DNA from 2 places in the Mycobacterium sp. DL592 genome. Region 2 is predicted to be linked to the other one. Evidence: riboswitches for the same ligand, from Rfam matches in the RefSeq annotation. Region 2 holds a riboswitch; the other holds the start of a gene.
What was found. A riboswitch is a leader RNA that binds a small molecule or an ion and turns the genes downstream of it on or off. The one in region 2 is predicted to bind cobalamin.

Region 1: linked by a shared signal. The riboswitch ahead of HBE64_RS12490 (energy-coupling factor ABC transporter permease) and the one ahead of HBE64_RS07780 (HoxN/HupN/NixA family nickel/cobalt transporter) in region 2 are both predicted to bind cobalamin.

What each region holds. Positions count from the first base shown of each region.
Region 1 covers NZ_CP050192.1:2,574,752-2,584,588, forward strand. The annotation lists gene HBE64_RS12465 (acyltransferase family protein) at 1-350, shown strand, start outside; gene glgX (glycogen debranching protein GlgX) at 392-2,560, shown strand; gene treY (malto-oligosyltrehalose synthase) at 2,578-4,863, shown strand; gene treZ (malto-oligosyltrehalose trehalohydrolase) at 4,856-6,580, shown strand; gene ilvA (threonine ammonia-lyase IlvA) at 6,582-7,862, opposite strand; gene HBE64_RS12490 (energy-coupling factor ABC transporter permease) at 7,921-8,598, opposite strand; cobalamin riboswitch at 8,665-8,867, opposite strand; gene HBE64_RS12495 (TetR/AcrR family transcriptional regulator) at 8,952-9,563, shown strand; gene HBE64_RS12500 (MFS transporter) at 9,642-9,837, shown strand, end outside.
Region 2 covers NZ_CP050192.1:1,605,627-1,615,463, reverse strand. The annotation lists gene HBE64_RS07790 (hypothetical protein) at 11-484, opposite strand; gene HBE64_RS07785 (TetR/AcrR family transcriptional regulator) at 675-1,322, shown strand; gene HBE64_RS07780 (HoxN/HupN/NixA family nickel/cobalt transporter) at 1,311-2,423, opposite strand; cobalamin riboswitch at 2,455-2,602, opposite strand; gene HBE64_RS07775 (YcnI family protein) at 2,716-3,393, shown strand; gene HBE64_RS07770 (copper resistance CopC family protein) at 3,390-3,893, shown strand; gene HBE64_RS07765 (hypothetical protein) at 3,938-4,264, opposite strand; gene HBE64_RS07760 (hypothetical protein) at 4,735-5,226, opposite strand; gene HBE64_RS07755 (DUF58 domain-containing protein) at 5,223-6,473, opposite strand; gene HBE64_RS07750 (MoxR family ATPase) at 6,470-7,435, opposite strand; gene HBE64_RS07745 (hypothetical protein) at 7,432-7,908, opposite strand; gene HBE64_RS24460 (hypothetical protein) at 8,022-8,228, opposite strand; gene HBE64_RS07735 (SDR family oxidoreductase) at 8,559-9,837, opposite strand, start outside.

The sequences.
Region 1 (9,837 bases), 970 kb from region 2:
CGGACAACAACATTCCGATCCTCGCGATGCGCGACACACCGTGGATGGTGCGCGACGGAAAGCCGTTCTTCCCGTCGGATTGCCTGGCGAGCGGCGGTGACGCGGTGTCGTGCGGGATCAAGCGCTCCGAGGTGCTCTCCGACCGCAACCAAACCCTGGACTTCCTCGGCCAGTTCCCGTTGATGAGGGTCCTCGACCTCAGCGACGCGGTGTGCCGACCGGACTGGTGTCGCGCCGTGGAGGGAAATGTGCTGCTCTACCACGATTCTCATCACCTGTCAGCAACGTATATGCGCACCCTGATTCCGGAACTGGGACGTCAATTGCGGGCGGCGACGGGCTGGTGGTGACTACCCGCGCGTGCCGGCGTCCGCGCCGATAAGGTCAGAACATGTCGTCGAGCGAACCAGCAGGCTCAGCTCCCGCCAAACCGAGCGTGACCGCGGTGTGGCCTGGCACTCCCTACCCACTGGGCGCCACCTACGACGGAGCGGGGACGAACTTCTCGGTGTTCTCCGAAGTCGCCGAGAAAGTCGAGCTGTGCCTGATCGCCAAGGACGGCACCGAAACCCGTATCAATCTCGACGAAGTCGACGGCTTCGTCTGGCACGCCTACCTGCCCACCATCACGCCTGGGCAGCGCTACGGCTTCCGGGTGTACGGCCCCTGGGACCCCGCAAACGGGCACCGCTGCGACCCCAGCAAGCTGTTGCTCGACCCCTACGGCAAGTCCTTCCACGGTGACTTCGAGTTCACCCAGGCGCTCTACTCCTACGACATGGCGGCCCAGGACCTCGCCACGGGCGGCACCCCGCCCATGGTGGACTCTCTGGGCCACACCATGACCAGCGTCGTGATCAACCCGTTCTTCCACTGGGGATCCGACCATCCGCCGCGAACGCCCTACCACGAGACGATCATTTACGAAGCCCACGTCAAGGGGATGACGCAAACCCATCCAGGCGTGCCCGAGGAACTGCGCGGAACCTACGCCGGGCTGGGGCATCCGGCGGTGATCGATCACCTCAAGTCGCTCAACGTCACCGCCATCGAACTGATGCCGGTGCACCAGTTCCTGCACGACCACCGGCTGCTCGACCTCGGACTGCGAAACTACTGGGGCTACAACACCTTCGGGTTCTTCGCACCGCATTACCAGTACGCCGCCACCCAGCACGCGGGTGCGGCGGTGGCCGAGTTCAAGACCATGGTGCGCTCGTTCCATGAGGCCGGTATCGAGGTGATCCTCGACGTGGTCTACAACCACACCGCAGAAGGGAACCACCTCGGCCCGACGATCAACTTCCGCGGGATCGACAACGCGGCCTACTACCGGCTGCTCGACGACGACAAACGCTTCTACAAGGATTTCACCGGCACCGGCAACAGCCTCAACGCGCGGCATCCGCACACCCTGCAGCTGATCATGGACTCGCTGCGCTACTGGGTGCTCGACATGCACGTCGACGGCTTCCGCTTCGACCTGGCATCGACCCTGGCACGGGAGTTCTACGACGTCGACCGCCTGTCGGCGTTCTTCGACCTGGTCCAGCAGGATCCGGTGGTCAGCCAGGTCAAGCTCATCGCCGAACCGTGGGACGTCGGCGAGGGCGGCTACCAGGTCGGAAACTTCCCCGGCCTGTGGACCGAGTGGAACGGCAAGTACCGCGACACGGTGCGTGACTACTGGCGCGGGGAGCCGGCCACCCTCGGCGAGTTCGCCTCCCGGCTGACCGGCTCCTCCGACCTCTACGAAGCCACCGGCCGCCGCCCGTCGGCCAGCATCAACTTCGTCACCTGTCACGACGGATTCACCCTGGCCGACCTGGTGTCCTACAACGAGAAGCACAACGAGGCCAACGGCGAGGACAACCGCGACGGCGAGAGTCACAACCGGTCATGGAACTGCGGTGTCGAGGGGCCCACCGACGATCCCGAGATCCTGGCGCTACGGCATCGGCAGATGCGCAACATCCTGGTCACGCTGCTGCTCTCGCAGGGCACGCCGATGATCTCTCACGGTGACGAGATCGGCCGAACCCAGTTGGGCAACAACAACGTCTACTGTCAGGACTCACCGATCTCCTGGATCGACTGGAGCCTGCGCGAGGCCAACGGCGACCTGCTGGACTTCACCCGTAAGGTCACCGCGCTGCGCAAGAATCACCCGGTGTTCCGGCGCCGGCGGTTCTTCGAGGGCGAGCTGATCCGCGTCGGCGATCAGGTTCGCGATATCGCCTGGCTCACCGCGACCGGCACCGAGATGACCCATGACGACTGGGGCTCGGGATTCAAGTGCGTCGCGGTCTTCCTCAACGGCGAAGCCATCACCGCCCCGAACTCTCGCGGCGAACGGGTGGTCGACGACTCGTTCCTGCTGTCGTTCAACGCCCACAGCAAGCCGGTCGACTTCGTCACCCCAGACGGCGACTACGCCACGCAGTGGACTGCCGTGCTGGACACCGCACATCCCACCGGCAGCACGGATGTCGTGGTGAAGGCGGGTGAGACTATTACCGTCGAGCCGCGTTCTGTTCTCGTGCTTCAAAAGACGGCCTAGCGGGAACAGGGACAGCTATGGCCTACCCGGTGCTGTCCACCTACCGCCTCCAGCTTCGCGACGGGTTCACCCTCGCCGATGCGGAGAAGATCGTCGATTATCTCGACGACCTCGGCGTCACACACGTCTACCTGTCGCCCATCCTGACCGCCGCACCCGGATCCGAGCACGGCTACGACGTCACCGACCCGACCACCGTGTCCGAGGAACTCGGCGGCGCCGACGGGCTGGCGAGTCTGGCCGCGGCCGCCAAGGCCCGCGGTCTGGGCTTGGTGGTCGACATCGTCCCCAACCACCTCGGCGTCGCCCGCCCCGAGGACAATCCGTGGTGGTGGGACGTGCTGCGCAACGGCCCCGAGTCGGACTACGCGAGCTTCTTCGACATCGACTGGACCGTCGATCCAGATGGCCGAATCGTGTTGCCGGTCTTGGGTTCTGATGACGACGCCGAGCACCTTGCCGTCGAGGGCGATACGTTGCGGCTCGGCGATCTGGTGTTCCCGATCGCACCGGGAACCGCAGGCGGCAGCGGCGCCGAGATCCACGACCGGCAGCACTACAGGCTGACGGGCTGGCGCAACGGCGTGTGCGGCTACCGCCGGTTCTTCTCGATCACCTCACTGGCTGGTCTGCGCCAGGAGGACCCCGCGGTGTTCGACGCCAGCCACGCCGAGGTGGCCCGCTGGTTCGCCGAGGGTCTGGTCGACGGGGTGCGGATCGACCATCCCGATGGGCTGACCGACCCGTCGGGCTACCTGGTCCGCCTTCGGGACATGCTCGGGCCGCGGGCGTGGATCGTCATCGAGAAGATCCTTGCCGCCGGAGAGCCGCTGGACCCGTCGCTGCCGATCGACGGCACCACCGGCTATGACGTGTTGCGTGAGGTCGGCGGGGTGTTCGTCGACCCCGCTGGTGCGCAGGCACTCACCGAGCTCGTCGACGCGGCCGGCTTCGACTACGCAGCTGCGCCGGAACTGCTGCGCGAGTTGAAGATCGGCGCGGCAACCCAGACCCTGGCCAGCGAACTCGCCCGCGTGTGCCGCGCGATGTCGGCGGCCGCGGGTGCCGACGATCCCCGGCTGGCCGACGCGGTAGCCGCTTTGTTGACCAACATCGGGGTGTACCGGTGTGACTACCAGAATCTCTCGCAGCTACTGGCGGCGGCGATCGCCCGTACCGTCCATGAACAACCCGACCTGGCCGGCGCCCTGCAACTGGCGGCCACGGCGCTGGCCAACGGCACCGAAGCGGGGGCCCGCTTCCAGCAGCTGTGTGGGGCGATGACGGCCAAGGCCGTCGAGGACTGCTACTTCTACCGCGATGCACGGTTGGTGTCGCTGAACGAAGTGGGCGGCGAGCCACAGCACTTCGGCGTCAGCGCCGCAGAGTTCCACCGCAGCGCGACGGTGCGGTCCCGGCTGTGGCCGAGCACCATGACCACACTGTCCACCCATGACACCAAACGCGGCGAGGACGTGCGCGCCCGGATCGGGGTGCTCTCTCAGGTGCCGTCGCTGTGGGCACAGCTCCTCGACCGCTGGGAGCAGATGACCCCTTCGCCCGACTTGGCGACCGGATTGTTCCTGTGGCAGAACATCTTCGGAGTGTGGCCGGTCGACGGCAACGTCACCCCCGAGCTGCGTGACCGACTCCACCGCTACACCGAGAAGGCCATCAGAGAAGCCGCTTGGCGCACCACCTGGACCGATCCCGACACCGAGTTCGAAGACGCCGTCCACGCCTGGCTCGACACCGTCTTCGACGGCCCGGTGGCCGGCCAGCTGACCGAGTTGGTGACCCAGCTGCTCCCGCACACGCATAACGACGCCCTGGGACAGAAGCTGCTGGCCCTGACGGTGCCCGGGGTGCCGGACGTGTACCAGGGCACCGAAGTGTGGGAAGACAGCCTGGTCGACCCTGACAACCGTCGACTCGTCGACTACAGCGCACGGCGCGCCGACCTGGACTCGGCGACGCACCCCAAGATCCGGGTGGTCACCGCAGCCCTGCAGGCCCGCCGCGAGCGGCCCGCCACGTTCCTCGAGGGCCGCTACCTTCCCGTGTTGCCGCACGGCGAGGCCGCTGAGCACGTCATCGCCTTCCTGCGCGGCGACGACGTCCTGGTCGCGGTCTCCCGCTGGACGGTACGGCTGGATGAAAGAGGCTGGGGCGACACAGCTCTGACACTGCCGGACGGGACGTGGCGGGACCGGATCACCGGCACGTCATGGACTGGTACCGCAGCCGCCGCCGACCTGTTCACCGAGCTGCCCGTGGTCCTACTGGAGAGATCAGATGGCTGAGTTCGCAGTGTGGGCGCCGCTGCCTACCACGGTCCGGCTCGACGTCGAGGGCGCCGTGCACGCTATGACGCGGGGTGCCGACGACTGGTGGCGCGCCGAGGTGGACTGCGCACCTGATGCCCGGTACGGCTTCGTCCTCGACGAGGATCCGACAGTGCTGCCCGATCCGCGGTCGGCTCGCCAGCCCGACGGGGTCCACGAACGGTCCCAGCTGTGGGATCCGCACGCGGCTCGGTGGAGCGACCAGCAGTGGGCTGGCCGCTCGATCGAAGGCGCGGTGATCTACGAGCTGCACACCGGAACATTCACCGAGGCAGGGACTTTCGACGCGGCGATCGACAAGCTGGACTACCTGGTGGACCTGGGCGTCGACTTCGTGGAGTTGATGCCGGTCAACGCGTTCAACGGTACGCACGGCTGGGGTTACGACGGTGTGCTGTGGTACGCGGTGCATGAACCGTATGGCGGTCCGGACGCTCTGGTGCGGCTGATCGACGCCTGCCACACCCGTGGGCTGGGTGTGCTGATCGACGCGGTGTTCAACCACTTCGGACCGTCGGGCAACTACCTGCCCAGGTTCGGGCCGTACCTGTCGTCGGTGAGTAATCCGTGGGGCGAGGGTGTCAACCTGGCCGGGCCGGAGGCCGATGAGGTGCGCGGCTACATCATCGAATGCGCGTTGCGCTGGATGCGCGACTTCCACGCCGACGGACTGCGACTGGACGCCGTGCATGCCCTCGTCGACAACACCGCCATCCACCTCCTCGAGGAACTGGCCGCCGAAACCGATGCGCTGGCAGCACAGGTGGGCAGGCCGCTGTCGCTGATCGCCGAGAGCGATCTCAACGACCCGAGGCTGATCACGCCACGTGAGCGGGGCGGCTACGGGCTGACGGCGCAGTGGGACGACGACATCCACCACGCGATCCACACTGCCGTCAGCGGCGAACGTCAAGGCTATTACGCCGATTTCGGTTCGATGGCGGCCCTGGCCACCACGCTGCTCCACGGGTACTTCCATGCCGGCACGTACTCGTCGTTCCGGCACCGGCGGCATGGCAGGCCGCTGGACACCGCGACGATCCCGGCGACCCGGTTGATGGCTTACACATGTACCCACGACCAGGTGGGCAACCGGGCCACCGGTGATCGCCCCTCGCAGAACCTCGACTGCGGCCAGCTGGCCATCAAGGCCGCGCTCGTGCTCGGATCACCCTATACGGCAATGCTTTTCATGGGCGAGGAGTGGGCTTCTTCGCAGCCGTTCCAGTTCTTCAGCTCGCACACCGAGCCCGAACTGGCGATCGCGACCGCCGAGGGGCGCAAGGCCGAGTTCGCCGACCACGGCTGGGACGCCGACGACATCCCCGACCCGCAGGACCCCGCGACGTTCCTGCGCTCGAAACTCGACTGGGACGAGGTAGGCAAGCCCGAGCACACCGACCTGCTGGCGTTCTACCGGAGCCTGATTGCGCTGCGCCGCAACGACACCGACATGGCCGACCCATGGCTGACCCATCTGGCTGTCGACTACGACGAAGACCAGCGCTGGATCGTGATGCGCCGCGGCCGCATCGCGATCGCCTGCAACCTCGGTGAGCAGGCGGTCACCGTCGCGGCCACTGGTGAGGTGCTGCTCGGGTGGGGCGATGTCGCCGTCGACGGCCAGGGGACGACGCTGCCGGGTCACTCGGTGGCGGTGGTCCGCACGGCCTGAGCTACGTCAGGTAGCGGTAGGCCGGTGAGCCCGGCTCCAGCGCTTCGACATGCAGACCCGAGACGCTCATCCGTTCGCGCAGGCCCTCGAGCCCGGCCGCCGAGCCCAACTCGATGCCGACCAGCGCCTCGCCGGTCTCCCGGTTGTTGCGCTTGACGTACTCGAACAGGGTGATGTCGTCGTTGGGCCCGAGGACCTCGTCGAGGAAGCGGCGCAGCGCGCCCGGCTCCTGCGGGAAGTCCACCAGGAAGTAGTGCTTGAGGCCCAGGTGGACTAGCGAGCGTTCGAGCACCTCGCCGTAGCGTGACACGTCGTTGTTGCCGCCCGAGATAAGGCACACCACCGTGGAGCCGGGCGTCACGTCGGCCTCCAGCAGGCCGGCCACCGACAGGGCACCGGCGGGCTCGGCGATGATGCCTTCGTTCTGGTACAGCTCGAGCATTGCGGTGCACACCGCGCCTTCGTCGACCGCGGCCACCGACACCATGTCGCCGGCCGTCGCCAGCGCCCGGTAGGTCAGCGCTCCGGCGCGCTTGACCGCCGCGCCGTCGACGAACTGATCGACGTGATCGAGGTCCACCGGCTCACCTGCGGCCAGTGCGGCCATCATCGACGGCGCCCCGGCGGGCTCGATGCCCAGCACCGAGGTGTTGGTGGTGCGCTCGGCCAGGTAGGTGGTGATGCCGGCGATGCAGCCACCGCCACCGACGGGAACCACGACCAGGTCGGGCTCGGAGTCCAGTTGGTCGAGGATCTCGACGGCGATGGTGCCCTGGCCGGCCATGGTGCGCGGGTCGTCATAGGGCGGCACCAGCGTCGCGCCGGTGCGGGCGACGTCGTCGAACGCTGCGGCGGCGGCCAGGTCGTAGGTGGCGCCGCCGACGATGAGCTCGATGAACTCGCCGCCGTGGTAGCGGATGCGGTCACGCTTCTGCTTCGGTGTCTTGCCGGGCACGTACACCCGGCCGTGCACCCCCATCGAACGGCAGGCCAGCGCGAAACCCTGTGCATGGTTGCCTGCCGAAGCGCACACCACACCCGCGGCGAGCTCATCCTCGGAGAGCTGCATCAGCAGGTTGTAGGCGCCGCGCAGCTTGTAGGAGCGCACCACCTGTAGGTCCTCGCGTTTGAGGTACACCTCGGCGCCGGTGGCGGCCGACAGCCGGTCACTGTGCTGCAGCGGGCTGGTGGAGACCACGCCGGAAATTCGCCGGGCAGCCTCGTCGATGTCAGCCGCGGTCAGCGGTCCCGACAATCGGCTCTGGCTCAGTTCGGCGGTCACCGAACAATGGTCCCACCAACCCCGCTAAATCAGTGAATCGGGGCGAGCCCGAAGCTGGTCAGGCCGGGTTGAGCAGTCTGGACTCGAACAGCATCGAATCCTTCATACGATGCAGACCCTTCGCGGCTGCCAGCACACCGAGATCGGCCAGCGGCTCGACGATGATGACCGTCATATAGGCCGCGCCGAAGGTCGCGATGCTCGCCACGGTCTGGCCGCTGAATCCTTCGCCGTAGAGCGCCCAGAACGCCACCCACGACACGATGCCGGCCTGGTAGGTGGTCGACAAGGCGAGTGCCTGGCGGTACTTCAGCTGCACGTAGGGCGTGTGCGGCGCGATGACGCGCGTGGCCACCAGGTGCAGGGCGAACAACGGCACCAGCAGCGTGGTGACGTTCATGCCGTACTGCGGCAGGTCGAACGGAGCGAAGAACAGCCCCTGCAGCAGCAGGCCCGCGGCCAATCCGATCGCCGCCGGCGCCATCCCGAACAGCAGGAACAGAGTCGAACCCAGGATCAGGTGCACTTCGGAGACCCCGACCGGATAGTGCGGAAACACCTGGAAGAAGGTGAACACCAGCGCCGTGGTCGCCGCACTGCGCAGCAGCAGGGCGCCGACGCCGCGCTCTTTGATCAGCTGCCAGGCCGTGTAGGCGCTGTACGCACCGACGCCGCCGGCACTGACATAGCTCAAGATGATCTTCGGGCCTTCGACAATCCCCGGCTCGATATGCATGGATGATCCCTTCGCGACGCAGCAATGGCCATCGCCCGATTCCACGGGGCGATGCCCGCCGGGTGCGGCGCACCCGGCACAGCTGGCAGGTCTTCGGACTCACAGGCGCGCATCGTGACGATGCATCTACTGGCCGTCGCTTCCCGGCCGCATGACTGCTGCGGGCCAGTGCCGATGACGGCGGTCGTTCCTGCATACCGCTGCGGGACAGTCCCGGATTCACACCGGGTTCCCTCTCACGACGCGCCACCTGCACACATCGCTCGATTCCGCGACGAATCCGCCACGGAAAACCATCTGCGCGGTGGACATTACCTTTCGTGCGCGCGCTCGACGATGTAAGACTTGTCAACATGGCGACCGCGTCGTACCACCATGGCAACCTGCGCCAAGCGCTGCTCGAGCACGGCGTCGAACTGGCCCGCACCGGCGGCCCGGATGCGGTGGTGCTGCGTGACGTGCAGCGGCTGGCAGGGGTCAGCAACTCGGCGGCCTACCGGCATTACGCCGACCGCCACGCCCTGCTGGCCGCGGTGCAGGTCTACGGGATGGGCCAGCTCGGTGACGCGATGCTGGAATCGCTTGCCGCCGTTCCCAACCGGGGACCGCGGGATCGCCGCGCGCTGGCCCGCTTCCGCGCCACCGGGCAGGCCTACATCGATTTCGCGCTGGCCGAGCCGGGCCTGTTTCGTACCGCGTTCGCTCCCGAGGGACCCCATCCGAGCAACGAGGCCGTGCAGCCGGGGCGGCATCCGTATCAGATTCTCAGCGCCTGCGTCGACGATCTTGTCACCGCCGGCGTACTCACGGCGAGCCGTCGCGATGGCGTGGATGAAGCGGCGTGGGCCGCGGTGCACGGCCTGGCCACGTTGTTCCTGGACGGACCGCTCGCCCAGGCAGATGCCCAGCGCAAGCAGCTGATCGCCGATCGCCTGTTCGACCTCATCGGCGAAGGAATCCGTTAGACCCCCACATGTTGACAGTGTCAACTTGAGCTGCCATGCTTGCCGATGTTAACGCTGTCAACATGAAAGTCGGCGCTCATGACCACTGGCACCGCCCCCCGGACCTACGGCACCGGGGCGCACGCCGCACCACCGCGCATCCGGCCAATCGCGATCCTCGCCGTCGTCCTCATCGCGGCCCTGGCCATCAACGTGGAAACAACGATCGTCAATGTCGCTCTGCCCACCCTGAATTCGGCACTGAACGCCTCCACCCGCGGACTGCAATGGATAG
Region 2 (9,837 bases):
GATCACACCGTCATGACGAAGCCGATTGCGGTTGCGTGGTCTCGGTATGCCCTTCGAGCCGGCGGCTGTGGCCTCGATAGGCTTGATAGAGATTCACGACCGCCAAGAACATGACGAACAGCGGGATGTACGGGGTTTTGATCCCGAGGGGCAGGACGTTGGCTGGGACATTGGGTTGTAAGTGCACGTAGGTCGCAATTCCCATGTTGACCACGAGCCCGGCTGACGCGACAAACACGATTGGGCGGTAGAGGTTTGGGATCTTGTGGCTGAACCACGCCGGCAACAACAAGCCAAAGCCGATGGCCATTTCGCCGACTTTGCCCAGGGGGATGCTGAGTCGGGGCAGGCCACTTTCGGTGATCTGCACGTCGAACATGGTGCGAAAAGGCTCGAAGTATTTCAAGAAACCGAACATGAACATGAACAGGCCGAGAAACATCGAGTTGTATTTCAATATCCTGGCATCTTCGGTGCGAGTCACAATCCCTCTCAAATGTGTTAGCTACTAATTCAGACCGGTGATGTGGCAGTGGTTTTTGCCTCTCACCGGATTGACCGGGTGGGAACGGATCGCGCGATGTCGAACTCCGTCGCGGATGATGCGTTGACCACACTGGGATCATGCTGGGCGAAAAGTGGACTGACAATTCCAATTCGGCTACTGTCCGGCCGTGGTGACAAACGAGCGTCGTTCCGCCCCGCGGCTGACGGCCCGCGGAGCGGCCACCAAGGCTCGCATCGTGGCTGAAGCCACATCTCTGGTCCGAGAGCGCGGCGTGGCAGGGACGAGCCTCGACGCGGTGATGACGGCCAGTCACACCAGCAGGTCGCAGCTCTATCACTACTTCGCCGACAAAGACGCCCTTATCAGCGAGGTAATCAAGACTCAGCTCGGGCGAGTCATCGCCGCACAGGAGCCGCGCCTACGTGAGGTGACATCCTGGAGCGGCCTGCAGCGTTGGTGCGATCACCTCGTCGTTATGACGCGCACAACACAAGGTATCGGCGGCTGCCCCCTCGGCTCCCTCGTGAGCGAGCTCGCCGACAGATCCGACTCCGCGCGCATCGAGCTCGCGCGGTCGTTCGCCGAATGGCAGTCCTATCTATCCACCGGCTTCGCCATCATGCGCGACAACGGCGAACTCATCGTCGAAGCCGACCCGGACGAACTGGCGCTGACGATGATGAGCGCACTGCAGGGCGGCCTGCTCATGGCGCAGACCACACGCAGCGTCCGCCCCCTCGAATTGGCCCTCAACATGGCACTTGGCTATATCGGCGGATACCGGCCCAACCCGATCCGATCATCACCGGGCTGATGGACTGATTTCCCAACGCTTTTCGACTCCGGCGACCTTCCAGTAGGTGACGGCGCACAGCCAGGTAGCCGCAAACAGCCCGACGATCGCGAACCCGGCATTATTCAGGTTGATGGAGCTGACCCAAGTGGTCACCGGGTCAATCAGGCCGAGATCGTCATGTAGCACCGATACCAGCTCGATGGTGCCGATCAGCAGCGCGACCGCGACCGACAGCCCGGTGATCGTGAAGTTGTAATAGATCTTGCGAATCGGGTTGGCGAACGCCCAGTCGTAGGCCACGGTCATGAACAGACCATCGGCGGTGTCCATCACACTCATACCGGCAGCGAACAGCACCGGCAACACCAGCACGGCGTACCAGGGCAGACCGGCAGCCGCCCCCGATCCTGCGAGGGCGAGCAGCGCAACCTCGGTCGCGGTGTCAAAACCCAATCCGAAGAGCAGACCGACCGGAAACATGCCGATCGGGCGTTTGATGCGCTGCATGATCGGCCTGAGAACCCGTGCCAGGAACCCACGATTACCCAGCGCGGCGTCGAGTTCGCGCTCATCGAACGTCCCATTGCGCAGCGCAACGAACACCCGCCAGATACCGATCAGCGCCACGATATTGATGGCGGCGATCAGGTAGAGAAACCCACCCGATGCCAGCGTCCCAGCCAGGCCCAGGCCGTGGCGCGCCGGCGAGTCCGCATCAAGCAGCGTACTGACGGCCTTGGTTCCGGCGATCACCAACACCGCCATCACGAGCACCATCGCCGAATGCCCCATGGCGAACCAGAACCCGACCGATTTCGGCTTACTGCCGTCGGCCATCAGTTTGCGGGTGGTGTTGTCGATGGCCGCGATGTGATCGGCATCGAACGCGTGGCGCAGACCGAAGGTGTAGGCGGTGACACCCAGACCGACCCCGAAGACTTCCGCGCCAACCTGGTAGTGGTTCGGCGCGACGAACAGGATCAGCGCGCCGAAACCGACAACGTGAAGGGCGCCGATCACCGCAGCGAGAGCGCCGACCTCCAACCAATCCTGTCTGCTCCACGCGCCGAGTCGCCGTCGAAGCGCTGTGCTGCTGGCGGTGGGAAGTGCTTCCGGCATCAAACGCCCCTTCGAGGGAACTGCGCCCTGTCGTGGTTGATAGCGAGCGGCCGGGTCTGGCTCCCGCGGGCTCCGAGAAATCTCTCAGTTCCGACGGACACAGTGGCGCGACCGCACCGGAATAGCACCGGTTTCCGCAACCGCTCGCAATGAACGACAGCAACATATCCGACGGCGACCACAAAGCGGTAGCACACAGGTGATTGACAGGGAACCCCGCGCTCGGTTGGGCCGACTACTGATGCGGGACCTGAAACTCTCCACTGACCCAGGGAAGGCCAGCGCAACCGATATGAGAAGCAACAGCATCACTGCCAGGGCAGTGCACGTGGTCGCGTGCGCCTGCACTCTGGGCGCCGTCGCTGCAGCGGCCGCGGCACCTGCGTGGGCACACGTTCACGTCGATGCCGACCACACCACCCCGGGTGATGACGCCATTCTGACTTTTGAGGTCCCCAACGAGTCCGACAAAGGAGCGTTGACGACTGAAGTCACCGTCGCCCTCCCCGATCTGACCGAGGTAAGCGTCGAACAGATCCCTGGCTGGGCGGCTCGCCTAGACCGCAATATGGCGGCAGGGACCGTCAAGTCCATCACCTGGACTGCGGCGCCCGGCGCCGGCATTCCGCCCGACCAGTTCGCCCTGTTCCGGGTGGCGGCCACGCTGCCAACCGGTGCTACTGCCAGCTTCCCCACCACTCAGACCTATAACGACGGCACCGCCGTGCGCTGGGATCAGCCCACTCCCGCAGGCGGCGCCGAGCCCGAACACCCCGTTCCGACGCTGACTCTAGGCGGAACTCCGCACGCCGCAAACGAGCCGTCTCCAACCGTGTCAGCGAGCCCCGCGCCCGCGGCACCCACGGCGGCGCCTGCTTCGGACAACACCTCACGTTGGCTGGCCGGGTCCGCTCTCTTGATCGCCGCGGCAAGCGTGGCCATCACCTTGGTGACGCGGCGCCGATCATGAAATCGGCCGCGGCGTCGGTGTTCGCGGCGTTGGCGATCATTGCGCTCGCCAGTGCGCCGGCAGCTTCAGCGCACGCCGTGCGCATCGCCACCGACCCCGCCGTCGACGCGGTACTGACCACCGGGCCTACCCAGGTAAGCGCGACGTTCAACGAACCCCTTCAGACGACCTTTGCGGCGATGACGGTCGTCGGACCCGACGGGAATCTGTGGTCCACCGGGCAACCTCATCTACAGGGGGCCGTCATTTCCCTCGAAGTGCTGCCCCTTGGTCCGGTCGGCACCTACACCGTCAACTATCGGGTGACCTCCGCCGACGGACACGTCGTGTCCGGATCGTGGCCCTTCCACCTCAGCGTTGCCGGAACCGGTAAGCCCGGCCCACCCGCTGAGGCGGCTTCCCCTGCCTCCCAAGGCATTCCAATGTGGTCCTTCTTCCTCGCCGCCATCCTCGTCTTGCTCGGAGAAGGAACTTGGTGGGCCCTGAGAAGGCGGGACTGACTTCAACACCGGGACCGAAAGGCGGGCGACAGGGAGAATTCACGTCACCGGTCGATTCCATCCTTGTAGTAGCGGATGGTGCGGTGCGGTGCCGTCCGTCCGCGGGGCCAGACGGTGATGGCGACGAAGGAGTAGCCGTCCTGACTCCCGGGGTACGCAGTCGGTTGCCAGTCGAAATCCACGGTCTCGCCCTCAAACGCTTCACGGAAGCCGCCGGAGACCTCTACGAGTTCGCCGGAACCGGGCGCGGCAATGTCCTCGTGAAAGAGGTGGCTGAAGTGGACCCAGCAGCCCCCCGGGGTGTCGGGACAATCGACGACACCCCACCCTTCATCTGTATGCCACTCCCGGACCGTTCCTACCGACTGCACACCCCCAACCTAGCTTCATCCATAGGACGTCCTGCCTATTGAGCCAATCAGCGATTTTCTGCTCGCTCAACGATGACCATTGAGTGAAAGCATCCATCCGAGAGTGCATTCGCACAGAGGCGCTAAAACCAACTGGCTTATGGCGGATACCTTCTTCGCCGATCGAAGGCTCGCGGACTTGCAAACCCCTCGCCAAGGCAGGTAAATCGGTTGTGGCACAATGTAATCAGTGCGGCACAATTGTCTCTACCTGACGAGGATGCCACAGCACGCCCCGACCATGAACGCGACGGTTGCCGCCAGTGCGACAACCGCGACCAACAAACCCGTCGGGTGCACACCTTGCGAAGATAGGGCCGAACCCTGAGCTGTGACTGAGCCGGCTATTTGAATCGCCAACGACGCGCGATCTCGATAAACCTGGCCGCATACAACTGAAGTTAATGGCTACTGGTCGACTTCAGGACGGCTCATCTGGTGGCCACCGGGAGCTTACGTAAATCCGTGTCCCTCTTCGAACGTGCGACGGCTCCGTGGAAGAACGGTCGGACCGCCACTACGTAGGCCACAAACATGATCGGTGCGGCAAGGGTCGTCAGCCACGGGACATGGATCGGTAATGATGCGATAGCCACGGCAACGACGCTGGCGCACACGGCAGCAATGATCGGGGATCGGCCAACGCGTCCTCGCTCGGTGTGACGCAGCAACAGATAGCAGGCGCCGCACAGCCCTACCAGTCCTGCTTGCAGGGCAGATACATCGCTGAGCATGATCGCTGCGGCGGCGAGCAAAACGGCAAGCGTTGCAGCGTGCCGCTCACGAGTACCCACGCCCACAGCGAGAGCGCTGAGTAGAGCGGCGATGGTTGCAATTCCGGTGGTGTGGATTCCCCCAGTTGCTGCCATCATCAGCCCGACCAGGAGCGAGAGCAGACGCGTCTTGCTGTGGATGTACTTCATCGTGACCTTCGGCGTGGCCGTCGATGTTGTGGAACCAGCGCCATGGCTTGATCGAGGGTGTACTCCGGTGTCCAAGGCACGACGTCCACGCCGACGGTGGACATATTGCGGTGCATGAACGATCGTTGCAGCGCCCACAGGCGGTCGACCAACGGGTCATGGTCGTCGGTGAAGGGAGTTCCGACGAGCATGTCAATGGCCACGACCGCGTACCCGCGCTTTCGCAGGTCGATCAGCGCTAAGGCGAAATCGGTCTCCAGTAGCGTGGAGAACGCGATGACGATCCCTCCAGCGGGGACCGCCCCTGCGGGAACCAGTGTGCTGGTGCCAGTGTCGGGCCCGGGGCCCGTCGCGTCGAGAATGGTGTCGATGATCCGGTAAAACTGGGCCTTACCCATATCGGCGCCGAGCCATTGGATTCTCCGATTGCCGAGGGCGACGATACCGGCGCGGTCGCCGTGCCGTAACGCGGTTTGAGCCACTTGGACTGCGCCGCGCGCCATCCGGTCGGTGGCCTCTGCAGCGGGGCCGAGAGGTTGTGCATGGCTGTCGATGAGCACCACCACGTCAGCGGCACGGTCAGTGAGCCGTTCAGTCACGTGCAATGTGCGGCGCCGGGCGCTAACGGGCCAATTCACCGTGCGCAGTTGGTCGCCCGGCACGTAGGCGCGGATGTCGGCGAACTCGACACCAGGACCGCTTCGGCGGACGAGGTGGCTGCCGAGGCGGTCAGGCAGTTCCGTGATGGGCAGGCCGGTATCTTGCGGAGGCGCAATCGGAAACACACAGCAGTCCGCGGCTTCCACGATCGCCGCTCCGCGCAATAGCCCACCGGCAGCCCCAACCTCGACGTGGGCGTACACCACATACCGTCCCCAGCGCCGGGCCGAGACCGCGACTCTCCGCTGAGACGGCGTGCAGTCGAGGATCTCGACGCCCATTCCGTCTGTTGCCGAGATGGTCAGTGCAGCAACAGCATCGGATGCCAACGTCAAGGTTATCTGCGCTTGCTCGGATTCGAAGAAGTATTGTCGAGCTGCCGAGCTGCGAACCGAGACTGTGGGCTTATCCGACTCCAAGTAGATCGAGCACAACACGCCGAGAAGCGGCGCGGCGAGCGTAATCAGTTGCCAGCGTGCGCTGAACGCCGCTCCCGCGAGAACCACCGCCAAGCAGGTGGCGATCGCAAGTGTCAATGACGATGCGCGCCAAACAGGTTGGACGGCGATTTCGCGAGCTTCGCTCACGGCGTACCTCGATTGGGCAGGACGGGCATTTTCTCCAGAAGTTCGGCCAGAACGTCACCGGCCTGGATCCGCCGCACCCACATCTCCGGACGCAGAATGACACGATGAGCCATGGCTGAGACAGCGAGGGCTTTGACATCCTCGGCGATCACATACCCGCGTCCACGCAGCAGCGCGTGAGCACGGGCGAGTTGGACCAGGTCGAGTTCCGCACGCGGACTAGCCCCCACTGCGACCTGCGGGTGATGGCGGGTGGCGTCGGCCAGCGACACCACGTAATCCAGCACGTCGTCATCGACGGCGATCTGCTCCACGGATTCCTGCATGGCCAGAAGCTGATGCCGGTCAACGACCTGGCGGAGCTGTGGTTCGGCAGAGCCGCGATCGAGGCGGCGGCGCAACATCGACCGTTCTTCCGGTCTAGACAGGTAATGCAGTTCGAGGCGGATCGCGAACCGGTCCAACTGAGCTTCCGGCAGCGGATAGGTTCCCTCGTACTCGATGGGATTCTCGGTCGCCAGCACGATGAACGGGTCCGGCAGCGGATGCGTGGTTCGGTCGATGCTGACCTGCCGCTCGGCCATGGCCTCCAACAGGGCTGCCTGCGCCTTAGGAGGTGTCCGATTGATCTCATCGGCCAGCAGCAGATTGGTGAAAACGGGTCCTTGGCGGAACTCGAAACGCCCCGATTGCATGTCGTAGATGGTCGACCCGAGCAGATCGGCCGGCAGCAGATCCGGAGTGAACTGCACGCGCGTGAAATCCAAGCCCAACGTCGCGCCGAACGACCGGGCGATCAACGTCTTCCCCAAGCCCGGGAGGTCCTCGATGAGCACATGCCCCCGGGCGAGCACGGTGGTCAGAATCTGCGTCAGCGCCTCGCGCTTACCCACCACGGCGCGTCCGATCTCATCGAGAATCGCTTCGCAGAGGTTTGCTGTCGACTTCACCGGCAGTGTCACACGCGCTCCAGACGCTCGATAATGTGTACGAACACCTCCCGGCCTGGCCCGCGTTCCTGGGCGCCGGTGCGCGAAATGTTCTCGGGATCGACCCAGCGCCACAGGTCATCTCCGAACAGGATGCGGCCTGTGTTCGCGAATGCTGCTGGGTTTCTGTTCCGTGGTTGCCTGGTGGCGATTTCGAATTGCCGGGCCAGCGCGGGCCGAAGACGGCGATCCCAGTCCGCCCGAGTGGAGTCTGACCACGCGATCTCAGACTCGGTCCGCTCCACCCATCGTTTGATCGTCGTCCCGGTCTCGTCGGCGCCGCCGTCTGCTGGTCTGGATTCTGGTCGACGGCCCAGCGACCATCGGACTGCGACGAGCGCCATAGCCAGCGCGACACCTGAAAACCAGGACATCGCATGCCGTTCGGGTATCAACAGCGAAGACGCCTCTGCGGCCAGCACGCCGCATACCCCAATCAGACCCACGACAACTGTCCTCATGGCGAAGCCAAGGCCTGGGGGCGCAACCGTCGCATCACCCGAAGCAGCACCACGACACCCCCTGCCGATCAGATATGTCCGAGGTGCATTCTCGCGTATCAACCTCGCTGGCCGGCGCGTTCGGCGAAAGCATCGAGGGTGGCGAGTACGTCGGGAGAACGCCACACTCGGTTGCGGGCTCCGCTGGTCACCTCGACGAGGATGCCCGCCTCGGTGAGCGGTTCGAGGTAGCGGTGCGCATTGGCGGACTTGAATCTCAGTTCCTCCGCCCGCAGTGCGGCGTCCCCGTCGCCAAAACTCGTCAACGCAGCGACGTAGGCATCGGTGTCGGCCAGGAGCCCGCCGACACCGACACCGTGAACCGGCGTGTCAGTTCCTTGTTGCGCAGCACTGCTTGCACGAGTGCCACGCCCGTGCGTCCATTGCCCTCCCAGCTCTGGTAGCCGCTACTCGGCGAGGCTCTGCAGGCGCCTAATCGATTGTGTCGTCGAATTTTTGGCGCAATGTTTTAATCTCGTCCCACGTCAGGTCGGGAAACACCTCGTCGCTAGTTTCCTGCACCCAGGCCCGCGTTTCCGGGCCAGCAGCCACGCCTCGGCCGCAACACCGAAATCCATGCACGACAAACACACTTGCTACCAGTTACTCGGCGCGTAGTCCTTCAGGAAGCAGCCGTACAGATCCTCGCCGGCCTCGCCACGCACGATCGGGTCGTACACCCGCGCGGCGCCGTCGACCAGATCCAGCGGGGCGTGGAAGCCCTCGTCGGCCAACCGCACCTTGGTGGGATGCGGCCGCTCATCGGTGATCCAGCCGGTGTCCACGGCGGTCATCAGGATGCCATCGGTCTCGAGCATTTCGCCAGAACTGGTGCGGGTCAACATGTTCAGCGCGGCCTTGGCCATGTTGGTGTGTGGATGCCCCGGCCCCTTGTAGCGCCGGCTGAACTGGCCTTCCATCGCCGACACGTTCACCACATACTTGCGTCGCGCCGGCGAGGCCGCCATGGCCGGGCGGAGCCGGCTCACCAGAATGAACGGCGCGGTCTGATTGCACAGCTGCACCTCGAGCAACTCCATCGCATCGACTTCGTGGACACGCTGCGTCCAGCTGTTCACCGCGCTGGTGTCAGGCAGCAGTCCCCCCGCGTCGATGGCCGTCCCGGCGGCGATCCGCTCCGGTGAGGCACTGCGGGCCTGCAGCGCCAGTTCGGTGACGGCGTGCGCGTCCGGATGCTCGCCGAGGCTGCCAGCCAACGCATGTGGATGCGCATCGCTGACGTGGTCGAAAGTGATGACGTCCACGAGTTCCGGCGGTGCCGCACGCTCGGCTTCGACCAGGGCGCTGTACGAGCCCGGCGGCCGGCGGACCGTCTGCGCGGCGTTGTTGATCAGGATGTCCAGCGGTCCCCGGCCGGCGACCTCGTCGGCCAGCGCGAGCACCTGGGCTGGGTCGCGCAGATCGATGCCAACGACGCGCAGCCGGTGCAGCCAGTCGGCGCTGTCGTCCATCGCTGCGAACCGGCGGACCGCGTCGTTGGGGAATCGCGTGGTGATCGTGGTGTGCGCGCCATCGCGCAGCAGCCGAAGCGCGATGTACATGCCGATCTTGGCGCGACCGCCGGTGAGCAGCGCGGTGCGGCCGGTCAGGTCGGTGCGGGCGTCGCGCTTGGCCCGGTTCAGCGCCGCGCAGTCCGGGCAGAGCTGATGGTAGAAGGCGTCGACGACGGTGTAGTGGTTCTTACAGATGTAGCAGGCCCGGGATCGGATCAGGGTGCCGGCACTGGCGCCGACGGCCGTGGACACCAGCGGCAGACCCTGGGTTTCGTCGTCGATCCGCCCGGGCGCCCCGGTGGCTGTGGCCGCGACGACGGTTCGGTCGGCGGCGGCCACGGCGTCCCGTTTGGCGTGCCGG